One region of the Pseudoalteromonas sp. OF5H-5 genome, then DNA from elsewhere that is predicted to be linked to it. Evidence: predicted binding sites of a transcription regulator. Region 1 holds the regulator's gene; each other region holds the start of a gene.
What was found. Region 1 encodes FliA, which starts transcription of late flagellar genes. Its sites were predicted from a motif close to CTAAAGNTNNNNNNNNNNNNGCCGATA; they were not measured.

Region 1 (10,636 bases):
GGTAATGAAAAATCGCTGGCTATTGCTTCAGGTATTTTGATCACCATGGGACTCGTTCCTGGCATGCCACATGTTGCCTTCTTAGGGTTAGGTGTATTACTTGGCTATATAGCCTATTACACAAGTCAGCAAAAGAAAAAGGCGGAAATCGAAAAGGCGGAACAAGCTGCCAAAGGACCTGCTACCAAAGGAGGCCATCAACAAGATCAAAAAGAGCTTGGTTGGGATGATGTACAACCTGTTGATGTGATTGGTTTAGAGGTAGGTTATCGCCTAATCCCTCTAGTTGACCAAGCCCAAGGCGGGGAGCTTCTCAGTCGTATTAAAGGGGTGCGTAAAAAGCTATCTCAGGAACTGGGCTTTTTAGTACCGCCGGTACATATTCGCGATAACCTAGAATTAGATCCAAATGCATACAATATTACTTTAATGGGAGTTGGCTCAGGAACCGGTGAGTTGAAGCATGGCGATGAGCTCGCAATTAACCCAGGGCAGGTGTTTGGGCCGATTAAAGGCATAGAGACTAAAGATCCTGCATTTGGCTTAGATGCAGTATGGATTAAACCAGATCAAAAAGATGAAGCGCATTCACTTGGCTATACAGTAGTAGATGCTGCAACTGTGGTGGCAACACACATTAGTCAATTATTGACGAATAATGCGTCACTATTGCTTGGTCATGAAGAAGTTCAAAATCTATTAGACATGCTTGCGAAAAGTCACCCTAGATTAGTTGAAGGCTTAGTGCCTGATATTTTACCACTCACTACCGTAGTAAAAGTACTACAAAATCTGCTTAATGAAGGCGTTGCAATTCGAGATATGCGCTCGATTGTACAAACCTTAGTTGAGTACGGACCACGTAGCCAAGACCCTGATGTATTAACGGCTGCGGTAAGAATTTCATTACGCAGATTGATTGTTCAAGATGCCGTTGGAAGCGAAGAAGAGATTCCTGTCATAACATTGGCGCCTGAGTTGGAACAGATGTTGCATCAGTCACTTCAGAACGCAGGTGATGAGGGGGCAGGTATTGAACCTGGCTTGGCTGAGAGGCTTCAAGAATCATTAAGAGAAGCACATCACAACCAAGAAATGCTAGGGGAGCCGTCCATCTTATTAACCTCAGGTATGTTAAGAAGTGTACTGTCTCGATTTGTTAAACATACAATTCCAGGTCTTCGAGTGATGTCATATCAAGAAGTGCCGGAAGAAAGACAAATTAAGATAGTGAGCTCGGTTGGACAATAGAGGATAAAGGGGCTGTAACATGAAAATTAAACGTTTCTTCGCAAAAGATATGCGTACGGCTTTAAATGAAGTAAAAGAAGAGCTTGGTGCTGATGCTGTCATCATGTCTAACAAAAAGTTAGCAGATGGTGTTGAAATCGTCGCAGCAGTTGATAATGACCGTGCTGCTGCACCTGTTAAGCAAGCTCCAGCTGCCCGTGCGACTGCCTCAAACGAGGCTCCGACCCGCTTTGTCCGTCCAGAGCCTCGCCAAGCACAGCCAGCAAAACAAGCGCAAGTTGCCGATAGCTTAGCGGCATTGCTAGAGCGTCAAGCGCCGCGTCCTCGCTCACCAGAACTTGCTTCTATGTTCTCCCAGTCGGGGATTGATACAGAGCAAATGTTAAGCAGCCAACGTAAAACACAAACTGCTGCGCCGGCGCACCAAGCGAAGCCACAGCAAGCTCGTCGCCAATCTTTTGACTTTGATGATGATGGATTTGAGCAACCACAGCAGTGGATCGAGTCTGATGAATTAGACAACGGTTTTGGTGATGATTTACCTGAGTTAAATGCCAAGCCTGACGAAATGAGTGCAATGCGCGAAGAAATGAACGCTATTCGTCAATTACTTGAACATCAAGTATCTGGTCTAATGAAACAAGAAATGGCTCGTCGCGATCCAACCCGTGCGTGCCTTGTAGATCGTCTGGAAGGAATGGGCATAGACAAAGACGTTGCAGAGCAAATGGCATGTTTTATCCCTGATGATGTGTCTCGTAAAGAAGCTTGGGACGCGCTGTTGAATATGGTAATTAACCAAATGCACACCACCAACAATGATATTCTTCGTCAAGGTGGCGTATTTGCAATGGTTGGTCCAACAGGTGTTGGCAAAACCACAACGGTTGCAAAATTAGCGGCATTAGGCGCACAAAAATACGGTGCAGATAAAGTGGCGCTAATAACCACCGATACCTATAGAATTGGCGCTTACGAGCAACTAGCTACCTATGGTAGAATCATCGGTTGTCCGGTTAAACAAGTTAAAGATGCAAATGAACTTGCAGAAGTGCTTTATCATTTACGCAATAAGCGTCTAGTATTAATAGATACGGCGGGAATGAGTCAAAGAGATTTGCGCTTAACTGAACAGTTAAATACACTTATGCGTAGCGCGAGAGTAGATATTCGTAGCTATTTAGTGTTGAGTGCGACAGCACAGATGAATGTGTTACAAGAAACAGTAAGACACTTCAAAAAAGTAAATTTAAGTGGCTGTATTTTCACAAAACTTGATGAAAGTCTAAGTTTAGGTGAGATAATTAGCATAGCGATTCAAAATCGCTTGCCAATAGGGTATCTTACCAACGGTCAGCGAGTGCCAGAAGACATTCGCGTAGCAAATGCTCAAAAGCTAGTAAAAAAGGCTGAGCAATTGTATTTAAAAAGAATAAAAGCACAGCACTCTCGACGTGTACCTGTAGCGTCAGAGTCAGTAGGAATGTATGATTAACACAGTTTTAGATCAAGCAAGTGGCCTGCGTAGAATGAGTCAAAATAGCAACCAGGGTGTAAAAGTAATAGCCGTGACCGGTGGTAAAGGTGGGGTGGGTAAAACCAATGTCTCGCTCAATACTGCCATCGCTATGGGCCAACAAGGACAGCGAGTTCTCGTTTTAGATGCGGACTTGGGCTTGGCAAACTGTGATGTGATGTTAGGGCTCCGAGTAGAAAAGAACCTTTCACATGTGTTGTCGGGTGAATGTGAACTAGATGAGATTCTCGTAGAAGGTCCCGCTGGTATCAAAATTGTGCCAGCTACTTCGGGTTCTCAAAGCATGGTGGAGTTGACTCCCGCAGAGCATGCTGGACTTATTCGCGCATTTAGCGAGCTTAACACTCAATTTGATGTTTTAATTGTTGATACCGCAGCTGGTATCTCAGATATGGTTCTGAGCTTCTCTCGAGCTGCACAAGATGTGATGGTTGTTGTGTGTGATGAACCGACTTCTATTACGGATGCTTATGCGTTGATCAAAGTTTTAAGCAGAGAGCATGGCGTTTATCGTTTTAAAATAGTTGCCAATATGGTCCGCAGTATGCGTGAAGGGCAAGAATTATTTGCTAAACTTTCAAAAGTTACAGACCGTTTTCTTGATGTAGCATTGGAATTAGTGGCCACAGTACCATTTGACGAAAACATGCGTAAGTCCTCTCGTAGACAAAGAGCAATCGTGGATTTATTTCCGAGCTCTCCAGCAGCAGTTGCAATTAAAGGACTTGCTGCCAAGGCAGTTAAATGGCCAATTCCTCATCAACCTTCCGGTCATCTAGAATTTTTCATTGAACAACTTGTAAACGGGTGATTATGGCTTCTCCGGTCAACAGAGCTGCGGGATATCAAACTTCTGACCATATCCATAAAGTGGTCGAGAGGCATGCTCCACTTGTCAAAAAAGTGGCATGTCACCTGATCGCTCGGCTTCCGGCAAGTGTGCAGCTCGACGATCTAATTCAATCAGGTATGATTGGATTGATTGAAGCATCTAAAAATTTCGATGCTACTAAAGGCGCTAGTTTCGAGACCTTTGCGGGGATACGCATCCGAGGTGCAATGCTAGATGAAATCCGTCGCGGAGATTGGGCCCCTCGGTCCGTACATAAAAACAGCAGAATGGTAGCCGAAGCTATATCTGAGCTCGAGTCTCTCCTTGGCCGCGAACCAAAAGACACTGAAATCGCTGAAAAACTTGATATATCTTTAGATGAGTACCATCATATTTTACATGATGTAAATGCAAGTAAAGTCATCGGCATTGAGGATCTAGGGGTTGATGAAGATGTGATAACCCCAGCAAACAGCGATTTTGCGCTAGACAAACCGTTTAATAACGTTAAAAATGAACGTTTTAACGAGTCTTTAGTAAATGCTATCAAAGCACTACCCGAAAGGGATGCTCTGGTGTTGTCACTTTACTATAACGACGAAATGAATTTAAAAGAGATTGGTGCCATCCTTGATGTCAGTGAATCTCGAGTAAGCCAAATTCACGGTCAGGCAATGATAAAGCTCAAAGCTAAAATCAATGACTGGATAAATTAGAGTACATAAAATAGTTGGGTTCGAACCTCACTGGAGGAAGTTTTGGATAAGAACATGAAGATTCTCGTGGTTGATGATTTCTCTACTATGAGAAGAATAATCAAAAACCTATTAAGAGATTTAGGCTTTACCAATGTTCAAGAAGCTGATGATGGTAGTACAGCACTTCCGATGCTACAAAATCAGGAGTTTGACTTTGTAGTAACTGATTGGAACATGCCGGGCATGCAAGGTATTGATCTGCTTCGTGCAATACGCGCAGATGAAAAGCTTAAGCACATTCCAGTGTTGATGGTTACCGCAGAAGCGAAAAAAGAACAAATTGTTGCAGCAGCGCAAGCTGGGGTGAACGGATATATTGTTAAACCGTTTACTGCAGGTACGCTCAAGACTAAGCTTGAAAAAGTATTTGAGCGACTAGGCTAAACAGCAAGGGGATATGGCCTATGTCTGTAAATGCTGCGCCGCAAATTACACTTGAACAAGCCAAGCAACTTGTTGAGCTACTAGAGCAAGGTGAACAAGAAAAAGCTGACCAGCTGATTTTAGAAGCTGCTAACAAAGAGCAATCGGAGTTATTTGCAGAAGTTGGAAAGCTAACTCGCCAATTACACGAGTCCTTGAAGAACTTTGAGCTGGATACTCGACTCTCAGATCTCACGACAGAGGCTATACCTGACGCCAAGCAGCGTCTTAATTATGTTATGGAAATGACAGAAAGCGCTGCTAATAAAACGATGGACGCGGTCGAAGAAAGCTTACCTCTTGCGCAGAATCTTGCGGATGAGTTAGCACAAATAAAGCCTACTTGGGATCGGTTGATGAGCAGAGATATTCAACTCGGTGAGTTTAAATCTCTGTGTCATGATCTCGACAGCTTTATGCAGACTTCAAAGACACGTACAGACGAATTACAAGGCTTAATGACTAATGTGCTGATGGCGCAAGACTATCAGGATTTGACTGGGCAGGTCATCCGTCGAGTCATTGAGCTTGTGAGAGAAGTAGAAGATAGTCTCATTCACCTTCTAACTGTGTTTGGTACTTCGGATGAAGCGCCTGCAGTTGCAGAAAATGCGAATGAAAACGAAATAAAAACAACTGAGACTATCAGTGATGAATTGTCTGGACCTGAAGGTCCAATTATTGACGCTGAATCGCGAGATGACGTGGTTTCTGGTCAAGACGAAGTCGATGACTTGCTATCTAGTTTAGGCTTCTAGTTGGAGAGTGTGTATGAGCTTTGAAGTCGATGAAGATATCTTGCAGGACTTTCTTGTTGAAGCAGGCGAAATATTAGAACTGTTATCTGAACAGCTTGTTGAACTAGAAAATAATCCCGAAGATAAAGAACTTCTCAATGCGATTTTCCGTGGCTTCCATACTGTTAAAGGTGGAGCAGGCTTCCTCGGTATGACCGAACTGGTTGATGCCTGTCACGGTGCAGAGAACGTGTTTGATGTACTAAGACAAGGGCAGCGAAAAGTAACGTCAGAATTAATGGATGTTATTTTGCAATCTTTGGATACGATCAACGAAATGTTCGCTTGTATTCAAAACCGAGAGGAACCCGAAGCTGCCGATCCTGTGTTGCTTGAAACCCTCCATAAACTCAGCCAACCAGCATCTGAAGACGAAGTCAGTGAAGTGATTGAGGAACCTGTTTCAGAGCCAGAGTCTGTTGTACCAGATTTAAGTGCGGATGATATTCTATTCGATGCGGACGCAGATTCAGGCGATGATAGCGGCTCTAGCATTGATGAGATAACAGAAGAAGAATTTGAAAATCTATTAGATGAGTTACACGGCTCTGGTAATGCGCCTGCTGTCGCACCGGCGGCTAAACCTGAAACGGTGTCAACTGCAGATGACGGCGATATCACCGATGACGAGTTCGATAATCTCTTAGATGAACTCCATGGGGTTGGGAAATTTGGTGGAGCACCAAATGCAGAAGATGCGGCTACTTCTCAAGCCAGTGAGCCTGCGGCTAAAGCAACGTCATCAGGCGCTGCGAGTGTGCCCTCTGGAGATGAAGAAATTACCGATGATGAGTTTGAGGCTTTGCTTGACGAACTTCATGGTAAAGGCAGTGCTCCTAAAGCGGTAGATGAATCGCCGACAGATATCTCAGAAGCTGAGCCAGCTCAACCTGAGCCTGCTAAAGCTGCGCCACCTCCGAAACCTGCTCCAAAGCCTGCGCCTAAAGTTGAAGCTAAACCTGCGACTCCAGCCCCGCAAAAAGAGCCAGAGCCTGCAAAAGCTTCTGCGCCAGCAGCTGCAAAGAAACCTGCTGCGCAAGCTGAGACTACAGTGCGAGTTGATACCAAACGTCTTGATGAAATCATGAATATGGTTGGCGAATTAGTATTGGTGCGTAACCGCTTGGTTAGTTTAGCGAATAACACCAACAGCGAAAGCATGGGTAAAGCTATTTCGAACCTTGATGTAGTGACCGCAGACTTGCAGGGCGCTGTGATGAAAACGCGGATGCAGCCGATCAAAAAGGTATTTGGTCGTTTCCCTCGAGTGGTGAGGGACCTTGCGCGTAGCTTGAAAAAAGAAATCAACCTGGTTTTACAAGGTGAAGAGACAGACTTAGATAAAAACCTTGTTGAGGCGCTCGCAGATCCATTGGTTCACTTAGTGAGAAACTCAGTGGATCACGGTATTGAAATGCCTGATGTGCGCGAAGCATCGGGTAAGCCAAGAATGGGGACTGTCACGTTGTCAGCATCTCAAGAGGGGGATCATATTCTTCTCACCATCCGAGATGATGGCGCCGGTATGGATCCTGAAAAACTCAAGAAAATTGCTATAAATAAAGGCGTTATTGACTCCGATCAAGCAAGCCGATTGTCTGATACTGAAGCCTATAACTTGATCTTTGCACCTGGATTTTCAACAAAAGAACAAATTTCAGATATTTCTGGTCGCGGTGTAGGGATGGACGTTGTTAAAACGAAAATCACTCAATTGAATGGCTCGGTAAACATCCAATCAGAATTGGGTGTTGGTACCGTATTAGAGATAAAAGTGCCGCTTACATTGGCTATTTTGCCTACCTTGATGGTGGTAGTCGGAGAACAAACGTTTGCGTTACCACTTGCCGGTGTGAACGAGATCTTCCATTTAGATTTGACTAAAACGAATGTAGTTGATGGTCAATTGACTATTATAGTGAGAGAAAAGGCGATCCCGTTATTTTATCTTGAGCATTGGTTGGTAAAAGGTGCTAATAGGGGCATGAGAAAGGCTGAAGGCCATGTTGTTATTGCTCAAATCGGTACCAAGCAAGTCGGTTTTGTGGTTGATTCTCTGATAGGCCAAGAGGAAGTCGTAATCAAACCATTAGATGCTTTGTTACAAGGTACACCAGGTATGGCCGGTGCGACCATCACATCTGATGGTGGTATTGCGCTAATCCTTGATGTCCCCAACTTATTAAAACACTACGCCTAATTTTATTAGGCGTAGTTCGAATTCTAGAGCAGCATGTGCTGCTCTGCTGTAGAGCAAATTAAAGAGCGTTGCCAATGGCAGTTAAAGTGTTAGTCGTAGACGACTCCAGTTTTTTTCGTCGTCGAGTCAGTGAAATTTTAGAAAAAGACAGTGAAATCAAAGTTATAGATTTTGCAGTTAATGGAAAGGAGGCGGTTGAAAAGGCCGCTTCATTGCGTCCAGACGTAATTACGATGGACGTGGAAATGCCTGTGCTTGATGGGATCAGTGCGGTGAAGCAGATCATGCAGGCCACACCGACCCCCATCTTAATGTTTTCTTCGCTAACTCGTGAAGGCGCTAGTGCTACGTTAGATGCACTGGATGCGGGCGCAGTTGATTTCTTACCGAAAAAGTTTGAAGACATCGCTCGTAATAGCGAAGACGCAATTAAATCGTTACAAAACAAGGTAAAGGAAATTGGCCGCCGCCGAGTTAGCCGCTTTACTCGCCCTAGTATCGCGACTCCGCCAAAGCGCGTCGAGTCTAGAGCAACTCGCGCTGACACTGGAAGAGCAACGATCCCTCAACCGGATAGAAGTTTTCAGAGACCGGTATCTGGTGGCACATCCAGTGCTGCGGGTGCTAGAGCATCAGGTAAGAAATATGGACTGGTTGCAATTGGTACATCAACAGGTGGACCCGTTGCACTGCAGACAATATTGACGCAGTTGCCAGCAAACTTTCCTCATCCAATTTTACTTATCCAGCATATGCCAGCCGCATTTACACCTGCGTTTGCAGCAAGATTAAATAGTTTATGCCAGATTAAGGTTAAAGAAGCAGAACAGGGTGATAGATTAATGCCAGGCATGGCCTATCTAGCGCCTGGCGGCAAGCAAATGCTGGTTGAAAATCGCGGTGGTAGTAAGACACTAAAAGTGTTTGAAGATGATAGTCCAAGGATCACCTATAAACCCAGCGTTGATGTGACATTTGCAAGTGTTGCAAAAGCCTATGGTGGCGACACGTTAGCGATTGTATTAACGGGGATGGGCGCTGATGGTCGAGATGGAGCTCGTATGCTAAAACAGGTTGGTGCCACCATTTGGGCGCAAGATGAAGCGACTTGTGTCGTTTATGGGATGCCTCAAGCAGTCGCTGGCGCTGGACTTTCGTCTGATAGTATCGCGCTACAAGACTTTGCTGCAAGAATTAATAAAGAAGCTGGTAACTAATAGGCTAAGCCACGATTTGGTTATTTTGCTTGAAGCTTGTAAATATCAAACGTCTAAAAAGAATGAATAACATTGAGTTGGTATAGTATCTATTGAACGCAATCAATAGTGATAAGCAAAGGAATATAGAGTGAAAATTTGGACAGTAGCAAATCAAAAAGGTGGCGTGGGTAAAACCACGACAACGGTGAGCTTAGGAGGCATTCTTGCTGAACAAGGTCATCGGGTTTTGCTTATTGATACCGATCCACATGCTTCACTTACATATTACTTTGGTATTGATTCTGAAGAGTTGGAAGTCAGTGTGTATGATATTTTTGCACGCGGCAGCAGCATGACGAGCGAAGAAATTTTACAGTCTCTTTGCCCTTCGACTATTGAAAATTTGGATATTCTGCCTGCTACTATGGCCATTGCTACGCTTGATCGTAGCATGGGTAATAAAACGGGCATGGGACTTATCTTAAAGAAATCGCTCGAAAAGATAGCGGATCAATATGACTATGCTATTTTAGACTGTCCACCAGTGCTCGGGGTATTGATGGTAAATGCATTAGCAGCGAGTGAGCGAATTTTGGTACCGGTTCAAACTGAATTTTTGGCGTTGAAGGGACTAGATAGAATGATGCGCACGATGGAGCTAATGCAGTCTTCACAGCAGAAACAGTACCAATATACTATTATTCCAACTATGTATGATAAACGGACTAAAGCGTCGTTGGAGGCGTATAAAACGTTGCTGGAAACATACAAAGATGCCGTTTGGCCAGGCGTGGTTCCTGTAGATACCAAGTTTAGGGATGCAAGCCTTGCACAACAAGTCCCTGTACAATTTTGTCCTAAATCACGAGGCGTGTTCGCTTATCGTGCACTATTGGACTATTTGAAGCAGTTAAGCTAGAGAGCATAATGAGTAAGCATTTATTTGCAAATGAGAAGGTGATGAAGCAGTATCTTGGTGCCCTGTTGCAAGAGGAGCCAGAGATTGAACAATGCGAATTATCACCAGTTGCAAAGCTACTTGAACAAGTAAAAGAACCTAAATCAGAACTTGAGGAAATAGAATCCTCAGTCGTAGTTGCAACAGAACCTCTGGAGTCAGTGAGTGAAGTTATTCAAGAACAGCCGAGTAAATTGGCTCATGATCTTGAAGTCACTGAAAATACATCTATTATCAAAGAACAGGCAACGATAGAGTCTGTTTCTGCAAGGGAAGCCTATCAAGAAGGTGAATTTCAGGCATTGTTTTTTGAAGTGGCAGGCTTAACACTGGCGGTTCCGCTGAAATCACTTGGGGGAATACACCAACTGGGCGAAGTCAATCAACTCTTTGGTAAACCTAAATGGTTTAAGGGTGTGATGCTAAATCGTGAAGAAAAACTCAATGTTGTTGATACTGCACGATGGGTGATGCCTGAAAAGTTAACGCCAGAATTAGAAGATACGCTGGATTACCAGTATTTGATTACACTTGGGGATAGTAACTGGGGACTGTTAGCAGAAAAACTAGTCAACAACTTAACCCTCAAGCCTGAAGACATAAAGTGGCGCACAGCAGATGGTAAACGGCCTTGGTTGGCTGGAGTGATTAAAGAGAAAATGTGCGCGCTGATTGATGTAG
Region 2 (10,636 bases), on a different contig from region 1:
CCAAAACATAATTATTGGAGCAAAAGCCAAACACAAAGTCACCACATTGGTGATGGGTATGATAGTTGCGTATAAATAAGTCGAATAACTCAAATCCATTAAATGGTAATCAGTTAATCTAAACAGTTGTAAAATAGGCGCGGGTAAAACAACGAGCTGGGCTAATATACTCTGCCACATATACATTTTATCTTTTACAGCCCAATACGCAACAATCCCCATAAATAGGATGTCATTCAAGGCCCAGTATACGTAACGGATGACTTGGTGCTCATCAATAGAGCGAACAAAGTCGCTCGAGAACGTACCCACAATATAAAAAATCGCAACAAGTAGTGAATATCTAAGCGCCTTTTTATCTTTCAACACAAAGCAAAGAAAAACAGAAAGCAAAGCAATCCACACACTGTTATGTGCAAAAAATATACGAATAGGTTCCCAAGCTTCTAACATAGCTAAACGCTACTCTGGCTTCTTTTCTACAGAACCATCATCGGCGTCACCACCATCGCCGTTACCACCTGGCAATCTATAATTTTGGGGTTTTTTTATTGAAATCATTCTATTTCTCCTTTAAGTAGAACCAAACGGAACAATAGCGAATTCCCTGTAATTTGGCAACAAACTGTAACTAATTTTTCCTAACTTCAATAGGGTCTGATTCTTTCGCTTTACCCTGTAAAATCGAGATTTCGACACGCCGGTTTCGGCGCCTATCTGCATCGCTGTCATTAGGTACTAAAGGTCTAGTGTCTGCATGACCAACTACAACCATTCTGTTCTTATCAAAGCCACGGACACGCTCCATTACAGTCGCAACGGCTACCGCTCTAGTTGCCGATAAATCCCAGTTATTCGAATAAAGTTCGTTAGTCACTCTAAAGTCATCAGTGTGACCGGACACTGTAATTTCACCAGGTACATCTTTGAGCAGCTCTGCAATTTCGGCAATCACAGGTTCAAATTTAGGTTGTAGAAACGCACTTCCCGCAGGAAAAGAACCATTTTCTTGGATGCGAATAATAATTTGCTGCCCTAATGACTCGAGTTCAATTGCACCATCCATAATTTGCTTTTCTAGCTGCTGTGCAATCTTTTTAACGAGCTCGTTTACTTGCTCTTGGTCCGCAGAAGCAATTGCTTGCGTTGACGCCATTTCCTGTGCAGTACTGGCAGACTCACCACCACGCTTATTACCTCGTTGCTCCTGCCTGCCACCCGCCGAAGCCTCGTCACCAGCTTGGAACTCTAGCATTTGCTGCGTCATTTCTACGGTTTGCTGTTGAATCGTTTCAATCGGTGTTGGTTCTGGCTTTCCTGGAGTAAATTCCATCGCAATCACGCTGGTCCCCTTAGGAATATCTTTTACTTCAATTTTATTTTGCACACCAAAAGCAAACTTCATCGATCCTGCAATTTGCTTAAACTTCAGTACATCCATTTCGGAGAATGCCAATAGCAGTACGAAGAAGCACATTAACAACGACATGAGATCAGCAAACGTTCCCATCCAGGCAGGAAGACCTGGGGGGGGACATTTACATTCTTTCTCATCTGACATGATTATTCCTCAGCCTCAGCGCCACGTTTAGATTCTGGCAGATAGTTTTTCAAGATACCTTCAATGACTTTTGGATTTTGGCCATCTTGAATGCCTAAGATTGCATCTAAGATAAGGCGCTGGTTTCGCTCTTCTTCGTCTTTACGAAGTTCAAGCTTAACCTGAATTGGGATTGCAACCACGTTAGCCAAAAACGCACCGTATAAAGTTGTCAAAAGCGCAACAGCCATAGCAGGTCCAATTGCTTTTGGATCGTCCATGTTAGATAACATCGCTACTAGGCCGATGAGCGTTCCAATCATCCCCATAGCAGGAGCGATATCGGCGAGGGACTTAAATAAGCCAGCGCCTAACTCGTGTCTTGAGGACGTTAGGGCAATATCTTTTTGCAATGTGGCACGCACAACATCAGCATCATGCCCATCGACTAACATATCGACACCTTTACGCATAAACTGGTTGGGGATTTCGGCTTCTTCTAACGCTAAAAAACCACCTTTGCGAGCTGAATCAGCAAGCTCAACGGCTTTTTCAATCAGCTCTTCCGGAGTTTCAATCTTGAACATGAAGGCCTTCCCGGCCACTTTTCCAATTCCGAAAAACTGTCCAAGCGTAAAGTTAGACAATACGATAAAAATTGAACCACCAAATACGATAACGACGGAAGGCGTGTTATAGAACATAGCGATCTGGCCATCACTACTTAGTACCATGGACATTACAATTAAACCTATGGCACCCAGGATCCCTATTACCGTTGCTAAATCCACATGTCCTCCGGGGGAAGTTATTTGTGATAAATCACGCAGTTATTGTTGTTTGAGTTATCGGCAAGTTTTTCTACAACTTAACACTATTATATTAAAAAGTGTTTAAAATGCGAGTTTATAGCAGATCTTGTAATGCTGATACTCGGTCAGATCAAAAAGTCACTGGTTTTTTTGACCTTGGCGCACAATCACCCTAAAATTGCCACACTTTTACTTTACGGGTCAGCGTGACATATGGCAGTAAAAAAACCAGACAACTTGAGCTTTGAAGAAGCCATGCAAGAACTGGAGCAAATCGTTGCAGACATGGAAAACGGTAGCTTACCTTTAGATCAAGCACTTAAACAGTTTGAACGCGGGATAAAACTCGCAAAAGCTTCAAATCAGAAACTTCAGCAAGCTGAACAACAAGTCGCTATTTTAATGGGCGAGGATGAACAAGCACAATTACAGCCATTTGATAACGAAGCCTAATGTCGAAAAAATTACAAGAAAAGCTCCAGTTTGCTAAAACTCGTGTAGAAAACACCGTTTTACACTATTTTGATAGTGTGCTTGAAACTGAAGAGAATATAAAAGCGGCTACACGCTATAGTATAGAAAACGGCGGCAAACGCTTGCGACCGTTTTTAGTGTATTGTACTGGTGAATTATTTGGTGCTGCTCCAGAAGATTTAGACAAAGCTGCAGCCGCAATAGAGTGTGTGCATAGCTACTCTTTGGTGCACGACGATTTACCTGCTATGGATGATGATGATCTCAGACGCGGCCGTCCAACTTGCCACATCCAATTCGATGAGGCGACCGCGATTTTAGCTGGTGACGCTTTGCAAACGCTGGCATTTGAACTGCTAAGTGAACATCCATTCGCGGTAAGCCACCATGCCCAAATAAAAATGATTTCAGTGCTAGCCAAGGCATCGGGTCTACAAGGTATGATAGGCGGTCAAGCACTCGATATAGCAGCAACCAATCGTTTAATTACGATAGATGAGCTCGAACGTATTCATAAGCTAAAAACAGGTGCACTACTAAGCTGTGCAGTAGAACTTGGGATCTTATGTAGCGATCCGGAACGTGTTTCAGAGCAAGCACGTGATGCGATACGTACTTATGGACGTGCAATTGGCCTTGCATTTCAAGTCAGAGATGACATTCTTGATGTAGAAGGTGACACATTTGTGCTTGGTAAACCTCAAGGCTCTGATTTAGAACATAATAAATCTACCTATCCAGCATTATTGGGGTTAGAACAAGCAAAAGAAAAAGCTGAACACTTGATAGATGAAGCTTTAGAAGCGCTTACACGTATCAACGGTAATACAGAAATACTTGCAGATTTAGCAAAATACATCATAGATCGAGAATATTAAGCTGACGTATAAAATAGCTACGCCAAGCTAAGAAAATATTCACAAGAACTTTGTAAACACTGGCTAACATAATATTATGACAAGTTAGTGAAGAATTTTAATAATTATGAAGTGGACCACGTGAGTAATTGCGCTGAGATTCACTTAGGACTCTGATAAATACCATGAAACTTGATAGTAGCAAGTATCCCTTACTCGCGTTAATTGACGAGCCAAGTCAACTCCGTCAATTACCCCAGCACAAGTTAACCGCCTTTAGTGATGAGCTTCGCGAGTATTTGCTGAACTCAGTCTCTCAAAGCAGCGGTCACTTTGCATCTGGTTTAGGCACTGTAGAGCTTACTGTAGCTTTACACTATGTGTATAACACACCAAGCGATAGGCTCGTTTGGGATGTAGGTCATCAAGCCTATCCGCACAAACTACTTACAGGTAGAAGAGATAGGATGCATACGATCCGCCAGAAAGATGGCCTGCATCCTTTCCCTTATAGAGAAGAAAGCGAATACGATACGTTTAGTGTTGGCCACTCAAGCACTTCTATATCAGCGGCACTTGGTATGGCTATCGCAGCTGAAAAAGAAGGGATTGGACGTAAGACCGTCGCCGTTATTGGTGATGGTGCAATGACCGCGGGCATGGCGTTTGAAGCCATGAATCACGCAGGCGACATCAATCCAGATATGTTAGTGATCCTAAACGACAACGAAATGTCTATCTCTGAAAACGTTGGCGCACTCACCAATCATTTCGCGAAGATCCTCTCTGGTAGCTTTTACACCAATATTCGAGAAGGCAGCAAAAAACTGCTGTCTGGTGTGCCGCCGGTTAAAGAGCTTGCAGGCCGTATGGAAGAGCATTTAAAGGGGATGATAATCCCTGGTACTTTCTTTGAAGAGCTAGGCTTTAACTATATTGGCCCAATTGACGGACATAACGTAGATACTTTGGTAGATACGCTGCGTAATATGCGTAACCTAAAAGGCCCTCAACTATTACACGTTAAAACCCAAAAAGGGAAAGGTTATAAACCTGCAGAAGCAGATCCTATTGGTTATCATGCCGTGCCTAAGTTCGATCCAAGCGTCCATAGCTTACCCAAATCAAAACCTAGTGCACCAACCTTTTCAAAGGTGTTTGGAGATTGGCTTTGCGATATGGCTGCACAAGATAATAAGCTCATGGCAATCACACCAGCAATGCGTGAAGGCTCGGGCATGGTACGCTTTTCTAAAGAGTACCCTGCTCAATATTTTGATGTTGCCATTGCTGAGCAACATGCTGTAACACTGGCAGCGGGTTTTGCTTGTGAAGACCTCAACCCAGTGGTTGCAATCTATTCTAGCTTCTTGCAACGCGCATACGACCAACTCATTCATGATGTCGCACTACAAAATCTGCCAGTGTTGTTCGCTATTGACCGTGCCGGTGTCGTTGGTGCGGATGGTGAGACGCACCAAGGCGCATACGACTTAAGTTTCTTGCGCTGTATCCCGAATATGGTGATCATGGCACCAAGCGACCTTAATGAGTGCCGCCAAATGCTCTACACAGGTCATCGCCTAGATAGGCCAGCAGCAGTGAGATACCCCAGAGGTAGTGCGGGAAGCGCCGAGATTGATACGGAAATGACCGCAATAGAAGTTGGTAAGGGCAAGGTAGTAAGAGAAGGTGAAAAGCTGGCTATTTTAAGCTTTGGTACATTGCTTGAAAACGCTCAAGCCGTAGCCGAAGAGCTAAATGCCACACTTGTAGATATGCGTTTTGTCAAACCCTTAGACTGCGCCCTTATCGAAGAGTTGGTTGTAACTCACGAGCGCTTCGTCACACTTGAAGATAATGCTATTGCCGGTGGCGCAGGCTCCGCAGTAAGCGAGTATTTAATTGCTCAAGGCCATCAAAAACCAATTAAACTTCTTGGTCTACCTGACGAGTTTATTAAGCATGGTTCACAAACTGAGATCCATGCCGAGCTGGGCTTAAACAGCGAAGGCATCAGTCAACAAATTAAGGCTTGGCTTGCGTGAGTCTGCATTCAACCTAAAAAAGGCTTCCATTTGGAAGCCTTTTTGCTATGAGTTTTACCTCATCCATACACTGATTTCAGCAAGCCCATTACTTTGTAATAACTGTAATTGAGACTCTATATTCGCACTTTGTTCAAACTCAAAAGCATCTAACTGATCATCAAAAGTAATTGTTGCAGCACCATCCCCACCGCGTTGTTTAACTTGATGCAGCGCAATATCAGCCAAATTCACTGATGATTCCCAACCAATCACTTTGCCACCGAGTAGTGGTAGAGGGTAATAAGACCACCCCATAGAAACTGTCAGCTTAGTGGTTTTTCCATTAGGAAGTCGATAGTCCGTCTCAGCAATGGCTTTACATAAATCACTAACATACTCTTCAATGTCATCTCGACTGAAATCACGCAATAACAATAAGAATTCATCCCCACTCCATCTAACAACATAGTCTGAACCTTGAGTACGGGTATTTAAAAGTGTCGCTAACTGTTGTAAGCAACTGTCGCCACCAATAGGACCATAAGAATCGTTAATCTTACTAAAGTCATCGATATTCATGATCATGAGCACTAGGCTCTTATTTTGGGCTTGTAGTGATTGAGCATTGCGCTGGTAGTGCTCAACATCTTTAGGAAGTTGATCAAACAAAAAGCGACGACTTCGCAAGCCTGTCAGCTCATCAGAATGACTAACCAGCTTAAGTTGTGTATTAACTTGATTTAGCTTTTCATTTGCCTTTCTAAGCTCCGTTGTACGCTCTGCAACTAACGCCTCTAATGCGGCCTGCTTTCTTCTTTCTTGTGCTCTAAACACCCAAAAAATCAGATAGAACATAAAGATAAATGCACAAGTAATAAACAATCTAAAGTAAATCGTTTCGTCGAAGCGCCGAGGTAGTACAATTGATAAGCTTAGCACTTTAGCCTTTTCCCAATCTTGTCCTTGACGCTTAGCTTCTAACACAAAGGTAAAGTTGCCTGGAGGCAAATTGGTGTAAATGGCTTCACGCCGTGATTGTGCATCCCGCCATTGTGTATCATGGCCATTAAGTTTGTATCTAAACTCAATGCTATGAGGCGCATAAAAATCAATGGCTGTATAATTGATAGTTAAATCGCGTTCCGATGTTTCAAGCTGGATCACTTGATTTAATGATTCTGTACTAAATACTCTATCGTGGGTAGACAATGACTCTAGCCTTGGCAATAAATCCCCACCGCCAAAAAGCTGGACATTTTTAGGGATCTCAACAACGCCTTGTAAGCTGGGGTAAAAAATAGCTGACTCGGTTTCAACCACGGCATCATGCCCAAGGCCTGAACAACATTGGCTTGGTCTGCCATCAAGCTGCCTATCGAATGGGCTTATTACTTGTTCAACTTGCAAACTCTCTATAACGTGACCAAATTGCGCAACGGGCATGCGATATACCCCTTTCATTGTGCTCACCCAGATGAGCTGATTGCTCTTGTCATAATGCAAAGAAAATATCGATCCGTAAGGCAATCCATTTGAAGCATCAAGCTGATACCAATCACCATCTGAGGTACGATAGAATAATCCGTCATTGAGTGAACCCACCAAAGTCGTTACGGTATCTAAGTGTAATATGCTGGTGATATAAGCTGTATCTAACGAAGTTTGCGAGCCTATTTTTTCGATGCCTTTATCATTGTAGCGATACGCACCTTTGTTAGTACCGATAAAACCATATCTCGGAAAATCCTCAACAAAAGTAACAAATTGACTACCAAGAAAAGCGTTGTAGGCAAATGGCGTTATCCCCTTGTAATCAAGACGATACAAACCTCTCCCTGTACCAAACCACATTCCCCCTCGGTTTGAAGGGCTTAATGAAAAGACTGGATTCTGTCTGAGCTCTCGCTCAGTTAATTTTTGTAGTGTGCCATTTTCGTAGATAAGTGCACCACGGTCTGTCCCAAGAATGAGTTTTTCGCCAATAAACTCCAAGTCGTGTATCACGGAACGATTTAACTGCGCACTAGTTAGCACGGGTTGATAACTATCATTCAATCCCATAATGCCAAGCCCCTCACGACTAGCGACCCATAACTGACCAGAGGGCCCCTGTGTGATGGCTGAAATTGCTTGGTTTACTCTAGGACCAATATGATGCCGCTCCACTTTTCCTGAGTGGGCCAGCCACAAGCCTTCATTTAAACTGGCAAGCCAGATATTATTATCTTTGTCCATAAAGATATCTGCAAACCAGATACTTTGATCCAACTGAATTGGCTCGACAGCTTGCCAAACACCGTTATTCTGTCGATATAACAGCCGACCATAAGTAGAGACCCATAGCCCGCCTTCCTTATCATTTAGAAACTTATATACGGCATTGTTACCCGCATCTTGATAACGGCGTAGTACTTCGTCAATATCTAGAAAATACGCACCCAACTCTGATGCTAAGAACAACTTACCATCGACCCAAGCTAAGTCATGTATAATGGTTTGCGCTAACTGCTCAGGTAGTGAAACCTTACTCGCCAGCTCAAGCCTAACGCCATCACCGTTGCGATTGCTTGATTCACTGATTTTAAGTAGGTGACGTTCATTCACTAGCCAAATACCATCAGGCACCAACGCCATTTTAGTCACGGAACCTACAATTTGATTGATTTGGGTAACATCTAACGTACTTTGTTCGATGTTATTGGCGGCTAACGTCAGCTTTTTCGCAGAAACATAATACAGACCATTCGCAGCAATCCAGATCCCGCCATCTTCATCTTGCAAGATATCTCGTACAGGCCCCTGCAGATCGAAACGCCGAGCTTCTAAGGTTTGGGGATTGAGTCTTAACAATCCTCGACGCGTGCCAACCCAGAGCATGCCAAATCGATCCACCACCAATTTATTAATGGCATTGCTATTTAAGAATTCGGTATTTTGGGTGTTGAAGTTTTGGAATTGATGACCATCAAACCGACTTAAGCCAAACTGAGTTCCGAGCCAAATGTAGCCTTGATTGTCTTGAACGACACTCTTAACGCTTTGTGACGGTAACCCACTTTGGATATTCCACTGTTTAACTACGTAATCATCTATCGCCGCAAAACTCGTAATTGGTAGCAGCAAAGTGAAAATGAAAAACAATAGCCTTGTCATCTCGATTCCATCACATCAGCACAGTTAGACTAAAATGCCAGTTTTAAACAAAGCTTGCACGCAAATCAATGAAAAAATGCCAGCTAATACATCATCTAGCATAATCCCCGAGCCACCATGCAAACGTTTATCGAGCCATCTTATCGGACCCGGTTTCAAAATATCGAAAAAGCGGAACAAAATAAAGCCAACGATTAATGACTGCCAGCTAAGCGCCGCCCCTATCATGGTAATATAAAAACCTGCCACTTCATCCCAGACAATGGCTGGGTGGTCATGAACATTAACATCGTCTGCTGTTTTACCACACACCCAGATCCCAAATAACGTCATGACAATCGCAACCAGACATTGCAGCCAAATTGGTGCGCCTTGGGTTGCAAAAATAAACGGTAATGCGGCGAAGGAGCCAAAAGTACCAGGTGCTTTTTTCGCTAAACCAAGACCAAACCCGAGTGCAAAGAATTGATGCGGCTTCTTTAAATTAAATACATACTGCTTAGCCAAACCAACTCCTAGCTAAAATGCTCAAAACCAAACCCTGTGAGCTGGTAAGGTTGACCTTTTTTGAGCAATTGAATTTCGCCATTATTAGCCGTAATTTGGCCAATACAAACTGGCTCAACACCATATTGCTTCAATCTGGTTTCCACGGCATTTTTGTTATTATCATTGACCGTGAAGAGTAACTCGTAGTCATCGCCAAAACCGAGCGCGAGCCGCATGCGTGCATCTTCATCAAGGCTTGAGCGCAGCGCATCAGACTGAGGAACTTTATCGGCGTTTATCTTAGCGCCAACTAACGAGCTACGTAAAATATGCTTAAGATCCGCGAGTAGACCGTCTGAGATATCAATTGCAGAGGTAGCAAGACCCCTAAGAACTTGGCCCGCAGCAACCCTTGGTGCTGGGTAGTTAAACTTTTCAAGCGCCGCTTTGTAATGTTTTGGCTCAAGTGTCCAGCCCTGTTTTCGCGCTTCAATAGCAAGCCCTGCGTCACCAAGTGGACCTGTTACATAAATCCAATCACCCACCCGCGCTCCTGAGCGCTTGAGTGCTTTACCAGTTGGTACAATACCTTTTGCACATACAGTGATAGTCAATGGACCTTGCGTTGTATCGCCACCTATTACTTGTACGTTATAGTACTCAGCAATTTCATGCATGCCCTCAGTGAAGGCTTCTAACCACTCCAAGTCAGCCTTAGGTAGCGTTAAACCAAGTGACACCCAAGTAGGTTCTGCACCCATAGCAGCTAAGTCGCTAAGATTTACCGCGATAACCCGATGGCCTAGTGCTCGAGGTGGAATATCTTCAAAAAAGTGCACACCCGCAACTAGCGTATCCGTAGTTACCGCAAGTTGATTGCCAGCAGGAACTGAAACCAAGGCGCAGTCATCACCGATCCCAAGCTCTACATCTCGGCGAGTAATGCCACGGCCTTTAAAGTAGTGATTGATTAGCTCAAATTCTTTCATACACAAAAAAGCCGGCCAAGGCCGGCTATTCCTATAGTAAAGCTTATTTGCGAATAAACTTAACCGCTTTGTCTAGTACACCGTTAACGAATTTGTGGCTCTCTTCAGCGCCAAACATTTTCGCTAACTCAATACCTTCGTTGATAGCCACTTTGTATGGCACATCTTCACGGAATTTAAGCTCATAAGCACTAACACGTAACACGGCAAGCTCAACCATATCCAATTCTTCAAGTGGACGAGCTAAATGCGGACGAATTGCTTCGTCTAGCTGCTTTTGGTTAACAACAAC
Region 3 (10,636 bases), on a different contig from region 1:
CTTAAGGATAAAAACACAGGCAAACGACGTGGTTTTGGTTTTGTTGAGATGTCTAAGCAAGATGCAGAAAAGGCGATTACTCAACTCAATGAACGTGAATTTCAACAGCGTACATTAAAAGTAAGAGAAGCAAAGCAAAAGCCTGAAGGTGAGATGGATCACTCACCCGCTTAATTAATCTTTATTTAAATTAATAATAGAGATTACTTCTTTACTACCCATTACTGGTGCCGTTGCATAGAAACGCACTTCCGATGCACTCGGCACCTTTTCTCCTACTACTATTTGACTTCCCAACAATGACACTGCGCGATTGGCTATTGCTTTGCCAGAATCAACCAGCTCCACATGCTTCTGTAAGCAATTCTTGATATCGTGAGCTATCAACGGAAAATGTGTACATCCCAACACTAGCCTATCAACAGTGGCTGGAATGTAAAGCCGGTCTATTTCCGCGCAAAGTGCCTCTTTATCCAACTCGTTATGCCAATAAAAGTGCTCAGCGATCCTTACAAGCTCCGTTGAATGCAAAGTTTCAACTTTACAACCTGAGGTAAAATCCATGATGAGCTTATGTGTATAAGCATTATTTGACGTTGCCGGTGTTGCCAATAGTGCGATGTGCTTGGTCTTTGAACTAGACGCAGCAGGCTTAACAGCAGGAACAACACCTATAATTGGAATCTGGGTATGTTTTCTGGCTTCTTCCAACGCGTATGTTGAAGCGGTATTACATGCAATAACGATAAGATCAACATTGCCCAAGTATTGCTGTTGCCAACGAATAAGTCCCTTGATACGTGATTTGATTAGCTCTTGAGGCTGAAGGCCATATGGGAGAAAAGCGTTGTCCATAACATAACTAAATGAACCCCCCTGCAAACATACCTTTAAGTGCGACAGCACACTGGTGCCACCGATCCCCGAATCGAAAACCAAAATATGCGACAAACTTCATACCTCAAATCAATGAAGTATGAAGTTTGCCATGAGTCCTCGCGAAAATAAACTGGCTTAGCTTGTTTGTTTTTGCTCAACTTGCTCTTTATTTAGTTCATTCAGTTTACTAAAAAAGCTACTAGCATAATCCAAAAATTCATTTAGTCTCGACTGACCTTCATTCATCCAAGCAAGCAGGTTTGGCAACTCATTATCGGCATTGAGTCCCTTAGCTTGCTCTCGCACATCTGCTAACTGCTTATTCAGTGGCATAAATGCCTTCTCTAAGTCTTTCATTGGATTGCCTTGCTGATATTGAGCAATCGCAGCAGATGTTTTACTTTGTCTTAAATCCATCGTGAAATTAGTGATCTGATCTGAGTTTAAGCTAAGCGACTTTGCCAAATCGAAAGCTTCATCGTATTCACCACCGAAAAAGGAATCACTGACATTACGGATATCTTCCATCATATCGTTAATTGCCTGCTGCTCCTCTTCGTTCAGCTCACCATTTACCTTAATTGAGAAACTGACTTCGTGAGAGGACTTAGTGCCATATGCCATGCCATAATCATTACCTTTTTGCGCAACACTCGCAGCGGCTCCCTGAGCATACGCATCGGAGAATGAAATAACGACTTCATCCCCTTCAGCTGTAGTAAATGCATATTCAGCCTGATTAGAAAGACTCGCAAACTGTGCGGCACTGATCGCTAATGCCTTTGGCGACTTTTCTTCAAACAATTCTTTTTCAAAATCATCTAAACCTTTAAAAATCCCTTCTCGTGATTTTTCAATACCATCTTCGATGTCGGAATTGAAAGCGCCCATGCCTTTTAACTCTTCGCTGGCTTCATCAATACCCTGAAGCACGCCCTTACGTGCCCCATCTAGCATGGATTTCAATTCGTCATCATTTTTGCCGTCGACTTTGGCTTTCTTCACTGCACCCTGAACAAAATCGAGTACATTTTTGACAATAGATTCAAAATCAAATAGTGGCTTGTCTTTTTTATCTTGTGTCGGCTTCTCAATCCCCAACGCTTCTGCAAGCTTATCATCAAGAATTTTAGCTGCTAGCTTAGATTTATTCCCCGCATAGCTGTCTGAATTAATTTGGATATTTGGTCCTATCCCTTTGCTCTTTCCAGGCTTATGCTGCATAGCTGGATTGAGCAACTGATTTAATTGCCCGATTTTCATGGTATGCCCTCCAATATATTAGTTAGATTATCGGCATATTTGCGCAAAGCTAAAGTATAATGATTAAAAAAACAGCAAACCAGACGCATCAGTGATGCTAGACTGGACAAATTAGCAACGCTCCCTAAAATAGCGCCTCTTAATTCAACATAGATGGTTTTAGCATGGCAGTAATAAAAATTGATGATTCAGCATACGAGCAACAGTTAGCAGATAAAGCTGAGCGTATCACAACACAATTTGCACAGTTTGATGCACCTGCACTTGAAGTGTATGAATCTGCAACTCGCCATTACCGCCAGCGCTGTGAATTTAGAGTATGGCATGAGGGTGAAGATCTGTTTCACATCATGTTTGACCAGCAAACAAAAGAAAAGATCCGTGTTGATAGCTTTGATCCTGGTGCGCCGCTTGTCAATGAAATGATGCAGGTGATGATACATCAGCTGAAAGGCAACGAAATATTGCGTCGTAAACTGTTTCAGATCGACTACCTCACGACACTGAGTGGTGAAGTACTGATCAGCTTGCTTTATCACAAGCAGTTAGATGAAGCGTGGCAAACCGCGATGCAGACATTGAGAGCCGAGTTGCAACAAACCTATAAAGTTGATTTTATCGGTCGTGCTAGAAAACAAAAGGTTGTGTTTGGCAACGACTATGTAACTGAAAAACTAAGCGTTAACGGTAAAGAGTATATTTATCAGCAGGTTGAGAACAGCTTTACGCAACCGAATGCGGAAGTGAATCAGAAAATGCTAGCTTGGGCGCAGTCCATCAGTGAACCGCTAAGCAACGATCTACTTGAGCTTTATTGTGGTAACGGTAACTTTTCAATTGCATTGGCTGGTTCATTCAATAAAGTGCTGGCTACGGAGATCTCTAAATCATCAGTAAAGTCTGCACAATTTAATATTGCAGCAAACAAAGTCGATAACTTAGATATTATTCGCATGTCGAGTGAAGAGTTTACACAAGCCATGAAAGGGCAGAAGTTTTCTCGATTAGATGGTATTGATTTACAGTCCTATGATTGCCAAACGATTCTTGTCGACCCGCCTCGTGCTGGTATGGATGAATTAACCTGTCGCTTAGTCAGCAACTACGACAACATTATTTATATCTCATGTAATCCAGACACATTAGAGCGTGATTTAGCCTTGTTATGTGAAACACATAAAATCGCACGCATGGCAATTTTCGATCAGTTCCCTTATACCCATCATATTGAATCTGGCGTTTACTTAGTGAGAAAGTGATCTCTAACGATTAACGACTGGCTGCCATCGCTGTGATAAGTGCTGGCAGTTGAGTTTCGCTAAAGACTTGAATACCGGATTGCTGTAATAAAGACGCCGTTAGCCCCTGCCCTACTATTTTTTTACCTGTATGACTACCATCGTAAATCAGATTGCTGCCGCAAGACGGACTGGACTCTTTTAACAACGCAAACTTTATATCGTGCTGAAGACAAGCCGCTAGCGCTTTTTTAGCACCGAGTTCAAACGCGGTGGTAAAATCATCCCCTTGTTTACTCAAAACTTTACCATCTGCTATTTCAGCCGATGGGCGAGGTGTTGGTAAACCACCAGATACTTCGGGGCACAGCGGTAAGACCCAATTTTTTTGCCGCCAATACTGCAACGTATTGTCTTGAAGGCTTTGTGAAGAGGCGTCATACCTCACCGGATAACCTAATAAACAGCTAGAAACTAAAACTTTAAACATAAAAAAGCCCCGCAACAATTGCAGGGCTAGTCTAATACAAATTAGATTTTATTTCTTTGCTAAATAATTCACCAAAGCTGCAATTTGCTCAGGCTTAGTCGTACCAGACTCACGAAGCAATAGCTTGTATTTACCGTTTACCACGAACATTGGTACACCTGTTAGCGCGCCTTTATCAGAAAGTGTCTTCTGCATTCGTTGCATTTTTGAAGCTTTAGTACGAACAGAGAAACTGGCATAAAGTTTATCAAACTTCTCTTCTTCAACACCTTGTGCAATAAAGATATCTTTTACATCAGCAAGTTCATTGATTTTTGCGCGCTTGCCATGGATATGATTAAACATGGCTGCAACTATCTTGTCTTTTTGTGGCAGCACTTCAGCAGTTGCAAGTGCTTGTGCCAACACCTGTTGGATCTCAGGCTCTCTTGGACCAACAAAATCTATATGGCTCTTTTTAAACTTAACGCCTTCGTCCAGCTTTGGTTTAACGTCAACGATTAAATTTTCCATTGCGTTACAGGCTGGACAATAAAAAGAAAAATACTCCATTACCTCAGGCTTTTTCGTGCCACGCTCGGCAATAACTTCATAATGCACACCTTCTTCAAATGGCGCAGCCTGAGCAAGAAGAGGAAGCATTAGTGCAACCGCTAAGCCTTTTAATACTTTCAACATACTAACTTTCTCCAGTCCTTATTTTTTTAATAGATATGCGATCAATTCATCAAGCTGCTCTTGGCTCTTGATACCTTTCATTTCGATTCTGTATTTGTCATTTACGATAAAAGTTGGAACGCCTGTTAGTGCACCCGCGTCAGAAAACTTATTTTGTGCTTTAAGCATGTTATTTTCAGCACTCACGACAGGCATACTCGTTACAGCCTGCTCAAACTTTTCAGCAGAAATCCCATTTAACTCCATTAGTGTTTTCAAATCTTTAATGTCTAACAGTTTGTTTCTTTCAACATGAATAGCATTAAAAATCTTCTCAGCAATCACATCCGCTTTGCCTTCTTGCTCGGCAATAATATAGGCATAGCTAAGATTACTTTGCGTCTCTGTAGGAATACCTCGTAGGAAGTTTACATGGCTTTTTTCAAAGCGAGCTTCCTTTGGTAAATTCTTTTCAATCGCTTTTGCAATTGGCTCAAAGCGGAAACAGTGAGGACAGTAAAAAGAGAAAAACTCGGTAACTTTCTCTGATTTACTCTGTTCGGTTGTTAAGGTCGTGTAGTGCTCACCTTCGGTAAAGTCTGAAGCCATTGCTGCAATAGGCAAAAATAGTGCGACTAATGCGATTCTGAATTTCTTTAGCATGTTACTCTCTCTAATTTTAAGGAAATAGGCTCAAACTTGGTTCATCTAATGCGGCAAATTGCTCTTTTAACGCTAGGATCTGTTGTTCCCAGTATTTGTCTGTCGCAAACCAAGAAAAGTTCCGTTCGAATGCAGGATCCTGCCAGCGCTGTGCCAACCAAGCCATATAATTCACCATTCTCATGGCACGTAGCGGCTCAATTAACGCAAGCTCTTTTGAATCAAACGGCATAAATTCTTCGTAACCCATAAGCAGGGTGTCTAACTGTACCAATTGCTCGTTGCGGTCGCCATTTAACATCATCCACAAGTCTTGTATTGCAGGGCCTTGCTGACAATCGTCAAGATCCACCAACATCAATTGATCTCTAGACCACAATAAATTTCCAGCATGGCAATCCCCATGAAGCCGAAGTGTTTTGGCAACTTGATACTTTGAGGTTGCTTTGTTAATAACTTGCTCAAGAATAGTAACAAATGGAGTATGTAGATGACTAGGTACTAGCTGGCTTTTTAGCAGTGTTTGTTGCGCATCAACCAAAAAACGCTGGGTATTGAGCTGTGGTCTATGCTCGAATGCTCGCTCAGCCGACAGACAATGCAAGCGCCCTAGATAGCGACCTAAAATTTCTAAGTGGTCTAGATTATCGAGTTCGAACTGGCGTCCACCAACGCTTGGAAACAACGTATAGCGGTAACCTTCATGAAAGTGCAGACTACGCCCAGCAATAATTAAAGGTGCCACAACTGGCACTTCAGCTTCTTTCGCTGCCAGCGCGAACTCATGCTCTTCAAGAATTTGTTCATCCGTCCAACGCGCTGGGCGGTAAAACTTCACCACATAACGCTTGCCGTCCTCAGCACCAAATTGATAAACACGGTTTTCATAGCTGTTTAAGGCCAATAATCCCGTTGTCGGATATATCTCAAGTGCCTCAATCGCATCTAAAATAAGATCCGGTGTCAGCGCGTTAAAACTAAAATCGTTCATAATGTTTATAAAAAAGCGAGGTTTTATACCTCGCTTTACCTTACTCTATTATCTTCCTTTGAAGAAATTGGTCGGCTGCGCCAGCCGCTCTTCAGGATCGTCTTGGTTAATAAGCACAAACTCAAATTCAGTTACTGGCTTTTTCAAATCATATGGGTCAATCACAACAGAGAGTGGCACATCTAATGTCGTGCCTGCAGCTAAGTGCACCTCTTGCTTACCGATCACCTGATAATTACTGAGACCCGTTATAGCAATAGAAAATTTCTGCTCAACTTGCGCTTTGTTTATCACTTTCAAGGTATAGGTATTTTCTACCAATCCCTCAATATTGACACGATAAAGCTGATTTCTATCCCGAATAATATCAAGATCCATCGGCTTACGCATCGCAATGTTCGCAACTAATGCACCAGTGATAACGACCAGAATCAATAAATAACCGATTAATTTACCACGTACTGGTTTGGTCTTTTCGCTAGATGATTCTAAATTGCGCTCTGTAGTGTAAGCAATCAATCCGCGCGGGTAGTTCATCTTATCCATAACACCATCGCAGGCATCAATACACGCACCACAGTTGATACATTCATATTGCAAGCCATTACGAATGTCGATACCGGTAGGACACACCTGAACGCACAGGTTGCAATCGATACAATCTCCTAGCCCAAGCTCTTTTGGATCTTGTTTGCGTCCTCGAGGACCTCGACTTTCACCTCGTTCGCTATCATAGGCGACGGTAAACGTGTCCTTATCAAACATGGCTGATTGGAAGCGAGAGTAGGGACAGATGTGTAAACACATAATTTCTCTCATCCAACCAGCATTACCATAAGTACAAATGGTAAACACGATGATGCTAATGACGGAATAGAAGCCTGCTGAAAAAGTAAGTAAATCAGGGATCAATGAGCGGATCGGAGTAAAGTAACCAACAAAAGTGATTGCGGTATATAGTGAAAAGAGTATCCAGCTACCGTGTTTTGCCGTTTTTCGCCAAAACTTGTCAAAATCCATCGGTCTCTGATCTAGTTTTTTCCGTTGATTTGCCGTTCCTTCAAACTTTTCTTCAAACCAAATAAAGATAAACGTCCAAACGGTCTGCGGGCAGGTGTAGCCGCACCATACTCGGCCATAAAAAGTGGTCACCAAGAACAAAGCAAATGCTGCTATCATCAGAATAAAAGCAAAGATAGTCAGATCTTGTGGCCATAGTGTCATGCCAAAAATATTAAACTTCTGCTCAAAAATATCGAACAACACCGCCTGATGACCGTGAAAATTTAACCAAGGTAAAGCCATAAATGCCAACATACCAATAAAGCCGATACGCCTTCTTAGCAGTTGATGTAGGCCAGACACCGCCCGGACATATATGCGATTGCGAGGATTAAAACGATCGGGCGTAGAGCTATTGAGCGATTTCCCTTCAGTGCCACCTATTGGCTTTTGAATTTTTACTTCAGACGGTATATTTTTAACCTTGATTCTTTCGTTCTCCATGGAAGCTCCTTAGTGCTTTGGAACGAGATGCACTTGCTACAGTGACCTTGAAAAATACAGGCTAAACTATTGCAATGTGCCCCATGACATAGTTTAGCGCTTACTATTATACGCTTTGAAACTCTATGATTAATAGTAAGTTGAGCTAAAACCCACCATAAATGATGAGAGACTTGTTGCGACCTGACAGACAAGTTTATTACACTAGGAACAAGATTTTTGTTAGCTAGATCAAATCAGCGTCAGATTATGAAAAAATTCTTAGTATTAGCCATTATAGTCGTTGCTCTGTTTACTGTGGATCATCCATTGATTAAAGAGCCAAGAGATAGATTACTTGGTCAAGGCGTTGAAGTGCTCAGCGAGTCCAGCAAAGTACAACGCAGCACGGCTGCAAGAATCGCCAGAGCCAATGTCGTAAAAACAATTACCATGACAGATGACGAAAAGCGCTACATTGACGAAGCCCTTGCAACAGATGAAAAAGTAAGGCTTTTCCACCTCAAGTATTGTAAAGAAAACGACTATAACCTGTATTTCTACGGCCCCGATCTCGTCAAAATCTGTGAAATTGCGGAGCAAGCTATTCATGAAGCAAAGGGGTTATAATGGACTTTAGTCAATTAAATAAAAAGTCGGCAAAATCCTTTAATGATCAAAAAGCGCTCATCAAAAAGCTTAGTCAAGGACGCGTTGTCAATTGCCCAAGCTGCCAGCAACCCATTGCTCTCGGTTTAAGCCAATCGACGTCAAATAGAGCCGTGGCGCAATGCCAACAGCGTTGCACATTTATCGAGTTAGATCTCGCGTAAAGATTATTCAAATAACCCACTATTCACTGCGGCAACTTCGACTAATTCAGCATAAGATGCGGCAAACTCATCAGCCAATTGTGCTTGAGTTAGTTGAAACTCGGTCAGTGACTGTCCTACTTTGTCACAATAAATCGTTAGCTGTTGCTCACCAAGTGCAAAAAGCCCCAGTTGTTCTGTGCTGACTTGCAAAGCTTGTTTAATATCGTCGGCGAGCGGACTGGACATCAATTGCTCATAAAAGGGCGTCGCCGCCATTAAAAATCCTTCGGCCCAATTAATTTTTTGCTCAAGTGGTGTTTCACCATTCCAAGGCAATTGAAATTCAGTTTCATATACCTGCTCAGAAATCTCATGATGTAAAGCCATCAATGCAAATGCAATACTCTCATCTAATTCTGGATCCGCATTGGTTAAAGTCTTAAGCCACTTATCAACCTCAATACCGTTTGGGTCTATGCAGGTAGCAAATAAATATCCTTGTAAAAAAGCAATATCAATAGAAAGCTTGCGCGCAGAAAAGTAGTTTTCTAAATTCAGCTGATCAGCTGCAGTAAAAGAGAAGTCGTGCATAGTGTTGCCTTGAACTTAGGCGCCGTATAAGCGCCTACAAAAATGCTTTTATATTAATAACTAACCTGAGATTAGATTAACTAAAGTCTGATATGACAGAAGTATATTATAAATTTACTGGGTAACGACCTTCGCCATCCGGTCTACCCAAAAACTTAACAGCATCGTGTACTTCTTTTGGTAGACTTGCATCTGGCTTGATATTACCAGACACGCGAAACTGGAAATTGGCAGCTAATGTCGCATCAGCCTGTAAGCCCAAACGGTTTTCAGGGTCAACAACCACGGCAATATCTCCTGATTTACAATCGAGCTGACCACTAAGATCGCCGATACTAAACCAACCATTCATGCCTTTAACATCAATATTTGGACTACTTATCTCACCATTTAGCCCTTCACAGTACGGTGCACCACTTTGGTACTCCTTCACATTGACGATAACGCGCCCTTTGGCATCAACCGGCAATGGCAGAGTTACTTGATCCATAGCCTGCTCAACACTGAAACGAAGTGAGGCATTATTTACCGTCACTGATTTACTTACTAAATTCGATGAGAAATTAGCTTTCCCTGAGATCTCATTTTTATCTCTCGCATTACCAAACTGTACATTGCCTGCCAGATCACCAAGTAGTAATGACGACGGTTCAAGCTCCCACTTAACCTGATTCAATTGAATGTTATTGAATCTCACACCGCTCACTTGACCATGCCAAACAGAACCATTTACTGCACCTAGCTGCAAATTAGCTGGCAATTGACCTTTAAAAACTTGCAGCAACACCGCTGCTGGCATAGTAAAAGCACTAAAAATAATAAATGCGAGTAAAAATATAATGAGTAGAGATAGTGTTTTTTTCATAATTATTTCTCTAAAACCAAGCGACTAACACGCACAAAGCCAGGTAAATTCCCTTGTGTAAGGTCTAGGTTATCTACTTTTACTCCATGCTTATTTGTCAGTTCATCTATCCAAGCAACAAGTTTATTAAATTCCACATCATCGATGGTTAAACGCAAGCTTTCGCCACTAGGTTGCATTTTGCTGATATCAATTTGAAAACGGCCACGGGTGTTATTGACTATCTGACTGATATTGCCGCCGCTAATCACCTGTGCAGGACTGCTAGATTTCAGCTTACTCACGCTTTGACCAACCCAATTTACGAGTTCGTGATTACGTTTTAGCTTAGTTTCGGCATCGCTGACAGCCTGATTCAAAGGTTTGAATATACCCATTACTAGAACAAAAACGACAAAAATAACGCCAGCAACAATCAACAGTTTTTGTTCTTGCTCTTTTAAACCACGCCAATAGTTCACTACTTGCTGCTTCATGCTGCACCTCGAATGCGAATTTCACCCACCACAAAGTCACCATCATTGTTCAGGGCCCCCTGTTCAACACTTACACCGCGTTGCTCTAAAATTGCTTTGACCTGACCAAATACTTGGAACTCTTTTGCGCGTGCTCTAATTCTAAGCTCATTCCTACGTTTGTCGTAACGCAGCGTTTCAGGCGCGAAGGCATCGACCTCTTCATAAATAGCCACAAAGTGAT

Region 2: the regulator FliA is predicted to act here: its motif matches at 2,387-2,413, upstream of pomA (flagellar motor protein PomA).
Region 3: the regulator FliA is predicted to act here: its motif matches at 2,171-2,197, upstream of L1271_RS22705 (DUF5610 domain-containing protein).

The regions. Positions count from the first base shown of each region.
Region 1 covers NZ_JAKGBF010000008.1:138,299-148,934, reverse strand. Annotated here, with positions in the region: gene flhA (flagellar biosynthesis protein FlhA) at 1-1,251, shown strand, start outside; gene flhF (flagellar biosynthesis protein FlhF) at 1,271-2,746, shown strand; gene L1271_RS13490 (MinD/ParA family protein) at 2,739-3,599, shown strand; gene L1271_RS13485 (RNA polymerase sigma factor FliA) at 3,602-4,336, shown strand; gene cheY (chemotaxis response regulator CheY) at 4,379-4,762, shown strand; gene L1271_RS13475 (protein phosphatase CheZ) at 4,783-5,559, shown strand; gene L1271_RS13470 (chemotaxis protein CheA) at 5,573-7,798, shown strand; gene L1271_RS13465 (protein-glutamate methylesterase/protein-glutamine glutaminase) at 7,873-9,015, shown strand; gene L1271_RS13460 (ParA family protein) at 9,146-9,916, shown strand; gene L1271_RS13455 (chemotaxis protein CheW) at 9,925-10,636, shown strand, end outside.
Region 2 covers NZ_JAKGBF010000001.1:157,316-167,951, reverse strand. Annotated here, with positions in the region: gene L1271_RS00760 (hypothetical protein) at 1-453, opposite strand, end outside; gene L1271_RS00755 (flagellar motor protein MotB) at 632-1,561, opposite strand; gene pomA (flagellar motor protein PomA) at 1,564-2,331, opposite strand; gene xseB (exodeoxyribonuclease VII small subunit) at 2,566-2,805, shown strand; gene ispA ((2E,6E)-farnesyl diphosphate synthase) at 2,805-3,704, shown strand; gene dxs (1-deoxy-D-xylulose-5-phosphate synthase) at 3,869-5,731, shown strand; gene L1271_RS00730 (ligand-binding sensor domain-containing diguanylate cyclase) at 5,786-8,866, opposite strand; gene L1271_RS00725 (phosphatidylglycerophosphatase A family protein) at 8,891-9,373, opposite strand; gene thiL (thiamine-phosphate kinase) at 9,382-10,344, opposite strand; gene nusB (transcription antitermination factor NusB) at 10,388-10,636, opposite strand, start outside.
Region 3 covers NZ_JAKGBF010000024.1:46,794-57,429, reverse strand. Annotated here, with positions in the region: gene L1271_RS22715 (RNA recognition motif domain-containing protein) at 1-174, shown strand, start outside; gene murI (glutamate racemase) at 175-951, opposite strand; gene L1271_RS22705 (DUF5610 domain-containing protein) at 1,015-2,142, opposite strand; gene trmA (tRNA (uridine(54)-C5)-methyltransferase TrmA) at 2,307-3,401, shown strand; gene L1271_RS22695 (DUF523 domain-containing protein) at 3,412-3,870, opposite strand; gene L1271_RS22690 (thiol:disulfide interchange protein DsbA/DsbL) at 3,919-4,548, opposite strand; gene L1271_RS22685 (thiol:disulfide interchange protein DsbA/DsbL) at 4,567-5,190, opposite strand; gene L1271_RS22680 (serine/threonine protein kinase) at 5,207-6,181, opposite strand; gene ccoG (cytochrome c oxidase accessory protein CcoG) at 6,230-7,687, opposite strand; gene L1271_RS22670 (hypothetical protein) at 7,937-8,296, shown strand; gene L1271_RS22665 (hypothetical protein) at 8,296-8,499, shown strand; gene L1271_RS22660 (UPF0149 family protein) at 8,503-9,072, opposite strand; gene L1271_RS22655 (type II secretion system protein N) at 9,179-9,937, opposite strand; gene gspM (type II secretion system protein GspM) at 9,940-10,413, opposite strand; gene gspL (type II secretion system protein GspL) at 10,410-10,636, opposite strand, start outside.